Regions from separate parts of the Shewanella sp. 8A genome, predicted to be linked through region 3. Evidence: predicted binding sites of a transcription regulator. Region 3 holds the regulator's gene; each other region holds the start of a gene.
What was found. The regulator MetJ, encoded in region 3, represses methionine synthesis genes. The targets are predictions, from matches to a motif close to TAGACGTCTAGACGTCTA.
Positions count from the first base shown of each region.

Region 1 (3,201 bases), on a different contig from region 3:
TCAGGCAAATCACAGTGCGATTGCCGATGGGCACCTTGGCATTGGGGAAGACAATCGCTTCAAATTCCTGTTCGACTTTAATTTCCTGTCCACCCTCTCGGGCTAATACAAAGCCTTTAGGGAAAGCTCGGAAGTTTTCGACATCGGTCGCGAAGGTAAATTCAAAATCATCAAAATGTTTGTTAATCACCCGACACACTTGATACAGATTCACCTTATCCGCTGAGAATGGCTCAAGCGCTAAGGGTTTGTCTGTGATAAGGCGCATAAACATCTCTTGGGCGGCAATAAAACGCGTCATATCGTTTTGCCCCATGGGATACACCTTACCTAATTCAATGGTAAAGGCATCGGCGCCATATTGCTCGGAGGAAAAATAACTAAAAGTAGTCGTCGGCTCATGGTGAAATAACACAGTATCGACGCCACTGGCCGCTAAAAACATGATTTGCTCGGCGCTGTAAGCACGGCCGGGACGATAGGGATAAATCGCAAACTTTTCGTGTTTTGACGCCCGCATCGCCGTGTGTAAATCGTAGTGAATTCGCTGGCGCCCTGAGGCTGCGCCCTTAAAGAAGCGGTCAACATAGGCTTCTAATTTTTTCGCCCGCACCCGCTCAGGATTCACTAATCCCGGTGGATTTGAATGCTCGCCACTAAACAGACGATTCATGTTCTCGTCGATAATGCGAGTGCCGTTATTAATCGCTAAAGGGTTACCAATAAGAAAGAGCGTGCGTTGTTTGGCGATGATTTTTTGTTGGAGAAGCTGTTTGATTAAGGTATTGCAGAGTTCGATGGGGGCGGTTTCATTGCCGTGGACACCGCAGGAGAGAATGACATCCTTACCTTGGGCTTGTGCAGGCTCAAAGACGATGACGCCCGTGTCCCACACCTCTACTCGAGTATGTTCCCCTAAGGCGAAACTAAACTCATCTCCGAGGGTTTCAGGATTAGCGAGGGTCAGCGCGAGAAAATCCTTCGAATCTAACAGAGCTTGTAACACAGAATTCTCCTTATAATAGCGTGTTAAAGACGGGAGTGATGGCAATAACTGCCTGTTTCATGACACTTATCGCTACCCGCCTTAAAAAGCGCATCCATACTAACACAAGTTTTTGGGCCGTTACTCTGTCATTCTGGTCAAACAAGCGCATTTCGTGGCAAAACAACAGCATCTTAGCCGCATTTGGTCGACATAGGATTAATTTTGTCGACACACTTGCTTTTAGGGATGAGTTTTATCACAATTCTTAGCCATCTAGACTTCTATCAGGATTTATCATGGCGTTAGCAACTTTCGGTGCCGGCTGTTTTTGGGGCGTGGAGTATTTCTTTAGACAAGTCAACGGCGTAACCAACGCGACCTGCGGCTATATGGGTGGCAATAACGAAGCGACCACCTATGAGGAAGTCAAAAAAGGTAAGACAGGCCATGCCGAAGTCGTACAAGTAGAATTTGACCCTGCGATTGTCAGCTACGACGAGTTACTGGATGTGTTTTGGAAAAACCACAACCCGACCACGCTCAATATGCAGGGCGGCGATATTGGTACTCAATACCGCAGTACCATTTTCTTCCATGATCGTGAGCAAAAAGCGGCGGCAGAAGCCTCAAAACTGGCCTTTGCCCGTTCAGGTCGTTGGGGATTGCGTCATATCGTCACTGAGATTGTGCCGTTACAGCAATTCCATGTGGCAGAGGAATATCATCAAAACTATATCGATAAGAATAACTTACCGAGTTGCCATATCGAGTACTAGGCTTAGCGATTCAGCTCAAACCTGAATAATTTGACCTTACAATCGCTGCAAATAAAAACGCACTCATAGGATTTCGATGAGTGCGTTTTTTTATCGGTAAAAAGAATGCGTAAACGCTAAATCAGGCGCTGAGGGCCTTATCGATCAGGGCTTGTGCGTCCTTAATGATATCGGCAAGATGTTGCTCACTGATAAAGCTCTCACCGTAAATCTTGAATAACGCCTCAGTGCCCGATGGCCGCGCAGCAAACCAACCATTGGCCGTGGTCACTTTAATGCCACCAATTGAAGCATTATTGCCAGGTGCATGGGTCAATACGGCCTCAATGTTCTCACCCGCCAGCATAGTGGCATTTAAGGTCTCCGCATTGAGTTTTGCAAATTTTGCTTTGTTCTCAAGGCTAATTGGGCTGTCGATACGCTTATAAAAGCTTTGACCGAACTGTGCCACTAATTCTTGATGGCGTTGCCCCGGCGTCTTGCCAGTAACCGCAAGCATTTCGGCCGCAAGCAGCACTAAAATAAAACCGTCCTTGTCAGTACACCAAGTCGTGCCATCACGGCGCAGGAACGCGGCGCCCGCACTCTCCTCACCGCCAAAGGCAATGGTTGCCTCGGCTAATCCATCGACAAACCACTTAAAGCCAACGGGGACCTCAAGCAATTTTTTGCCATGGAAGGCACAGATTTTATCGATAAGCGCGCTCGATACCAATGTCTTACCAATGGCTAAGCTATCGCTCCACTCTGGTCTGTGGGTTAGCAGATAATCAATCGCTACTGCTAAATAGTGGTTGGGGTCCATCAGCCCGGTGCCCGGACACACGATGCCGTGTCTATCGTAGTCAGGATCGTTACCCACACATAAATCGAAGGATTCTTTATGGGCCAGTAAACCTGCCATCGCATAGGGAGAAGAGCAATCCATGCGGATCTTGCCGTCCTTATCCAATGACATAAAGCTGAAGCTTGGATCGACCTTATCGTTAACTAAAGTGATATCAATGCCATAGTGCTTGGCAATCGGTGCCCAATAATGAATACCGGAGCCGCCTAATGGATCGACACCCAGCTTAAGTTTAGCCTTAGCAATGGCATGCATATCGACGACATTGTCTAAATCCGTCACATAGGGCGTGATTAAATCAATGGCATGCACATAACCCGAAGCCAATGCATCTGCATAAGCGAGCTTATTAACGCCCTTGAGTGCAGCGCGCAGGTAATCATTAGCGCGGGACTCAATCCACGCAGTGATATTACCTTCAGCAGGGCCACCATGGGGTGGATTGTATTTAATCCCACCATCCTGCGGTGGATTGTGGGATGGCGTAATAATCAAACCATCGCTTAACGCGGCACCACTCAATGCCGCCTCGCGATTTGCACAAATAATCGCATGTGACACCACTGGCGTTGGCGTAAAACCATCATGTT
Region 1 is NZ_JAMDJP010000007.1:128,418-131,618, reverse strand. It holds gene astE (succinylglutamate desuccinylase) at 1-1,006, opposite strand, end outside; gene msrA (peptide-methionine (S)-S-oxide reductase MsrA) at 1,285-1,764, shown strand; gene pgm (phosphoglucomutase (alpha-D-glucose-1,6-bisphosphate-dependent)) at 1,886-3,201, opposite strand, start outside.
Region 1: the regulator MetJ is predicted to act here: its motif matches at 1,255-1,272, upstream of msrA (peptide-methionine (S)-S-oxide reductase MsrA).

Region 2 (3,201 bases), on a different contig from region 3:
ATTTTCGGCGTTTTACAGGATCGGTTCGGCGATTTTGAGAACGTAAATTGTAAATTCTGGCGCCCAAAACAAACACAACAAGAGCAGCAATCAGCGCATAATCAGGTTCTAACAGCATAAAGCTTAAACAGCCTAGTACCATATAGCCAAAGGGTAAAACTTCATATACTGGTTTTGCTAACATATGCACTCCGTTGCGTGATGTTTATATCGATTTGAAAATATTGTTTTTTTAGCTGAAAATGCTGTTTGATTTTAAACTTCCCTATTTATCTGCTGATTATAATCATTTGGCGATAAAAAAAGCACCTCCTTATTTAAGGAAGTGCTTTTTTATCAGCTCCTCTGGGAGGGCTATTAGGCTTGTGAACCTACATTAGCCGCGGCAGCCGCAGCCACCGTTGCCATCACATCCCGCTTTAGGTGTGTCACAAGCTTCGTGATCATGGTCATGGTGGTGATGCCCATGGTCATCAGAACCCCCGCAGCAGCCACCAACATCATGACCTGAGCCACCACAGCATCCGCCGCCATGGTCATGTTCATGGCTGTGTCCATGACTGCCACATCCGCCGTGTGCATGAATATGTCCATGGGCAATTTCTTCAGCTGTCGCTTCACGTACATCGATGACTTCAATGTTAAAGCTGAGTGCTTGGCCTGCTAATGGATGGTTGCCATCAACAATCACAACATCATCTTTAACTTCGATGACTTGAACTGGACGCTGGCCCATTTCGGTTTCTGCAATAAAGCGCATACCTGGCACGATGTCTTCGATATCACCGAATGCTTCTAATGGTACTGCCTGGCGAAGGCCATCATGGTACGGACCATAGGCCTCTTCGGCACTGATCGTCACGTCCAGTTTTTCGCCCTTAATTTTACCTTCTAATGCGGCTTCTAATCCTGGGATTAGGTTTTCTGTACCATGCAGATACAACATTGGTTCGGCATCAAAAGAGTCTTCTAAAAGTCTGCCTTCTTGATCTGATAAACGGTAATGAATGGTTACCGCGCTGTGTTGGGTGATCTTCATATCGCCTCCGGTTCGGAATGTGCGCGCATAATAACGCGCTTTTAGGGTGCTGGCGATAATTTGAAGTTGCTTATGTTAGATATCGCACAGCTTTTTGTGAGTTCGATTTACTGAGATTAAGGACGATACAAAAGATGAATTGTGGTTTTTTATGAGTTGCCCTTTGTTATGTGCGGAAACAGACTGAAATGCTTTAATTTTCGAAAGATGGAAAATTTTCATTATAAATTATTTATTTTTTAATAGGTTAAGTTGATTGTAATTGTCTAGCATTACGTTTACGTAAACAGTTTTGTATTGATGAAAACGTATTTTTAGCCTATGAAAACTTGATATTTATTAATCTTGAATCACTAATTTACTCAAGTGAAAGATTTGTGCATAAATAATCCAGTTTGGGGGTTGACAAGGTTAGGTGAAAAAGGCAATTCTGTTTAACATCACATTGACATAGATAAGTCTAAACGTATGCATAGCCTTGGTTTCGTAGTAATTACCATTATTACAACCACCACTACAACCAGAGTGGGGGCGGGCTGATACACCCTAAAGAATTTTAACGACGAGCCCGCTTCCCACAAAGAAGCGGGCTTTTTTGTTTTTAGCTTATGTTTCTTAGTCGGGCGCGGTACAGGAGATCAAGATGAAAGTGATGAAATTTGGTGGTACCTCGCTTGCAAATTGGCAGCGATTTTCAATGGCGGCGGATATTGTTGCCAAGGCAGCGAAAGCTGAGCCGGTGGCGACAGTGCTCTCTGCGCCTGCAACAGTTACAAACGCTCTGCTAGAAATGGTCGATGTGGCGGTGAAAGGGGAAGATTATTCACCAGTCATTCAACACGTTGAGCGGGTGTTTACCTCGCTCTATCAGGATGCGGTTAGTTCTGGACTCTCTCGTAGCCAGAGCGAAGTGCTGTTCGCCGGACTAAGCGCGCAGCTTGCACGTTGGCAGGACAGATTACGCGGTATTACGCTGTTGCAGGAGTGCCCTGACGGGGTGCGCGCCGAGATCGTGGTTGCGGGTGAGCGTTTGTCTGCTGCGTTGATGGAGCAAGTCATGCTGGCAAAAGGCATTACTTCGGCGCAGCTAGACCCACGTGAATTATTTTTAGGCCGTGGTCGTCCGCTAGAATCCGTGGTCGATATTGCCGTCAGCAAACCGCGATTCAAAAATCTTGCCCTCGATGAGAAGCGGGTTTGGGTGATGCCCGGCTTTACCGCCGCCGATGAAGACGGCAAGGTTGTGACCTTAGGCCGTAACGGTTCTGATTACTCTGCTGCCGTGCTGGCCGCTTGTTTAGATGCTTCAAGCTGCGAGATTTGGACCGACGTTGACGGCGTATACAATACCGATCCTCGGGTTGTTACCGATGCTAAGTTGCTATCGCAGTTAAGTTATCAGGAGGCGATGGAGCTGTCTTACTTTGGGGCTAAGGTGCTGCATCCTAAAACTATTGCGCCTATCGCCCAGTTCCACATCCCCTGTTATATCAAAAACAGCTTTAATCCCGATGCGCCCGGCACTCTGGTATCGAATCAGGCCGATCAGAGCGGTTTGCAGGTTAAAGCCATTTCAAACCTCGATAATCAAACCATGTTTGATGTATCAGGCCCTGGCATGAAAGGCATGGTCGGCATGGCGAGCCGCACACTGGCTGCAATTTCCCGTAGTGGCGTTTCTGTGTCACTCATCACCCAGAGTTCTTGCGAATACAGCATCAGTTTTTGTGTGGCGACCAGTGAGTCCGCCAAGGTGAAATCGGCGCTAGAGCAGGAATTTGAGTTAGAAATCAAAAGTGACTTACTAGAGCCAATCGAAATGCGCCATGACTTGGCAATCGTTTCCTTGATCGGTGATGGCATGCGTACCCATAAAGGTGTGGCGGCGCGCTTCTTCCAAGCATTAGCGCAGGCAAGTGTGAATATTATCGCGATTGCCCAAGGCTCTTCTGAACGTTCTATTTCAACAGTGATCGAACAGCGAAAGACCAAGCATGCGGTTGCCGCCTGTCATCAGGGCTTTTTCGATGTGCAGCAGTATCTAGATGTGTTTTTAGTGGGGTGCGGTAACGTTGGCGCAGGCTTACTGGAGCAGATCAAACAACAGGCGAGTGTGCTAAAAGAGCAGCACATTAGCATCCGTGTCTGCGGTATCGTGAATT
Region 2 is NZ_JAMDJP010000005.1:29,741-32,941, forward strand. It holds gene M0413_RS05130 (hypothetical protein) at 1-184, opposite strand, end outside; gene slyD (peptidylprolyl isomerase) at 377-1,039, opposite strand; gene thrA (bifunctional aspartate kinase/homoserine dehydrogenase I) at 1,683-3,201, shown strand, end outside.
Region 2: the regulator MetJ is predicted to act here: its motif matches at 1,493-1,510, upstream of thrA (bifunctional aspartate kinase/homoserine dehydrogenase I).

Region 3 (3,201 bases):
TCAGCTTAGGCTTGGCTTGTTTAGTGTTTGATTTAACTAAGCCTTTCCACTTCTGGTTGATCTTAATTAACTACAACTTCCAGTCCGTTATGGCGATTGGGGTATTAGCGCTGCTAGCTTACTCACCCTTGGCATTTGCCTACGCGATTTTAGTACTGCGTGACGATTTGCCAAAGTGGGGCTTAGGTTTCCTCGCGCCTATCGCTAAGCTGCTGATGCCCTTTAGAAAGCTGATTGAAGTGCTGTTGTTTGTCCTCGCGATTGGCGTAGGCGCTTACACTGGCTTCTTAATCTCGGCGATGAATGCCTATCCGATGCTAAACACTGCGGTATTGCCTGCACTGTTCTTGGTATCTGGTTTATCAGCGGGCGCTGCGGCCAATGCGGTGCTGGCGCTGGTGATGTTCAAAACCGATAGTCACGACAAGACCTTAGCCAAAATGCATGGCTTAGAGCTGCCAGTGATGGCAATCGAAATCATGTTCCTGTTTATGTTGTTCTGTGCCTTGTACTTTAAGGGCGGAGCGGCGGCTGCGGCGCTGGCATCACTCACCTCTGGCGTGTGGGCAAGCGTATTCTGGATTGGTGTCGTCGGGATTGGCTTTGGTGTGCCATTGCTGTTTATGCTGCTTCCCGCAGCGACTCGCCACACTAAGGGCGCAATGATTATGGTGGCCTGTGCCAGCTTAACTGGCGTGCTCGCCCTGAGACACTTTATTGTGTATGCAGGCCAAAGTTACTTAAGCTAACGTATTGATGCTAGCGCACTAAGCATCACTTAAATGCGATTAAGTGATGCTCGAATGGATGACAACTCGTATCCACAGCAACAAAAAGCACCGTTAAACGGTGCTTTTTTTATGGCTGCGATTGGCATGAGGTTATTGCGGTAATAACTCAATCACTGATTTGACCGTGAGCACTAAGGCGCTGATAGCGCAGAGGGCTAAGGTCGCCATCTTGGTCTTATGTTTATCCACATTTCCCACCAGTTTGCCCGCCACGAGATAGCCTAAAAAGACCGAGGGCAATAGCATTAGCGACAGCCAAAAGTGCTTGATTTCGAGTAGGCCCGTCACCCCAAGAATCGCCAAGGCAATGGTCGAACTAAAGATAAAGAAGGCCGATAACGCCGCGCGAAACTGCGAAGCATCCTTACCCGCCAATAAAATCGCCATCGGAGGGCCACCAATGGCGGCGATATTGCCAAAGATCCCCGAGACGACTCCCGCGCCAAACAGAGTCGCTTTGTTCACCGGCAGACTGAATTTATACAAACTGAGCACCACGGCGACTGCCACAATGGCTGCAATCGCCAGACCAAGAATCGGCTGCGGCGCAAACAGTAATAGGCTGGCACCGATAAAGCCACCGGGCACTCGACCGATGAGTGCGTATTGCAAGCCATTGAATTCTAAATGGCCGCGTTCACGCAATAGGGTGAGTAGCGCGATGGAAAATCCCATCACAATCACGGGGGCAGGCACTAATTGGGGATCGACGATATACAGCAGCGGACTGGCGACCACGGCTAAGCCAAACCCAATCAGACTCTGGGTGAGGGCACCTAAAAACACAATCACAGACGCGATGGCTAGCGTTTGTGGATCGATCAAGGAGAACATAGGATTCCATCAAAACAAAATAGGGATCGTTACTTTAACCCATCACGCCGGATGAGCATTAACGATCCCTAATAATTAGTTACGGCAGGATTATGGACGCTTAAGCGTTATTCCATGTCTTCCCACTCGATCCCCATTTCGTCCATCAACCGCTTCGCTTCAGCGGGGATGCTGTCTGGGCACTCTTTCGACAGATCTGCATCATCAGGCAGAGGCTGGCCGGTGTAGGCATGCAAAAATGCTTCGCACAACAGTTCGCTATTCGTTGCGTGGCGCAGGTTGTTGACCTGACGACGCGTACGTTCATCCGTGAGGACTTTTAGCACTTTGAGCGGAATAGACACAGTAATTTTCTTTACTTGTTCATTCTTCTTGCCATGTTCAGCATAGGGGCTGATGTATTCCCCATTCCATTCAGTCATTGACTCACCTGTTATAACGCTAAATTCGGGGCAGATTTTAAACCCTTACAGATTACAGTCAAATTATTGCTACTATTTCTTAGCGATTGCAAACAGATTTCTTTATGTTTAGACGTCTAAACGTCTTAACGCCTATTGACGATACCACTGGGCTTAGGTACATTTAGACGTCCAGACATCTCTTTGCGAACTTAGGAGTTCCCGATGACCGCAGGCAAATTAGTGACCGAGCGTCAATTAGCCACATTGGCAGTGCGTCAGGGTATCGAAAGCGATACTCAATATGGCGCCGTGGTGCCGCCAATTTACCTGTCGACGAATTACGCCTTCGATGGTCATAAAAATCCTCGCGAATTTGATTACAGCCGTTCCGGCAATCCTACCCGCAGCATCTTAGGCGATGCCTTAGCTAAGCTGGAAAAGGGCGCAACCGGTGTAGTGACTTGTACTGGCATGGCAGCCATTACCTTAGTGACCACTTTACTGGGCCCAGATGATTTACTGGTGGTGCCTCACGATTGTTACGGTGGCTCTTACCGTTTATTCACCAACCTCGCGAAAAAAGGCCAATTTAAACTGCTGGTGGTCGATCAAACCGACAGCCAAGCACTTGAGCAAGCGATTGCCCAGCAGCCTAAAATGGTGTGGATTGAAACCCCATCCAACCCATTACTGCGGGTGGTTGATATCGAAGCTATTGCCAAGGCAAGCCACGCCGTAGGTGCGTTAGTGATAGTGGACAATACTTTCCTGTCACCGATTTTGCAGCAACCGCTATTGCTCGGTGCCGATATCGTTATCCACTCCACCACGAAGTACATTAATGGCCATAGTGATGTGGTGGGCGGCGCGGTGATCGCCAAAGATCCCCAAATTGGTGAGACCTTACATTGGTGGTCGAACACCTTAGGCTTAACCGGTTCTGCCTTCGACAGTTATCAAACCCTGCGCGGCCTGCGTACTTTAGCTGTGCGCATTCGTGAGCACCAAATTAATGCCGAGCGGATTGTGGAGTTACTGAGTAACAGCCCAGTCGTGAGTAAAGTGTATTACCCAGGTCTTGCGGATCATCCAGGCCATGCCATTGCCGCCAAGCAACAAAAAGGTTTTGGCGCTATGCTGAGTTTTGAGCTTAAGGGCGGCGAGGCCGAAGT
Region 3 is NZ_JAMDJP010000003.1:161,779-164,979, forward strand. It holds gene nrfD (NrfD/PsrC family molybdoenzyme membrane anchor subunit) at 1-749, shown strand, start outside; gene M0413_RS03500 (sulfite exporter TauE/SafE family protein) at 882-1,625, opposite strand; gene metJ (met regulon transcriptional regulator MetJ) at 1,733-2,047, opposite strand; gene metB (cystathionine gamma-synthase) at 2,270-3,201, shown strand, end outside.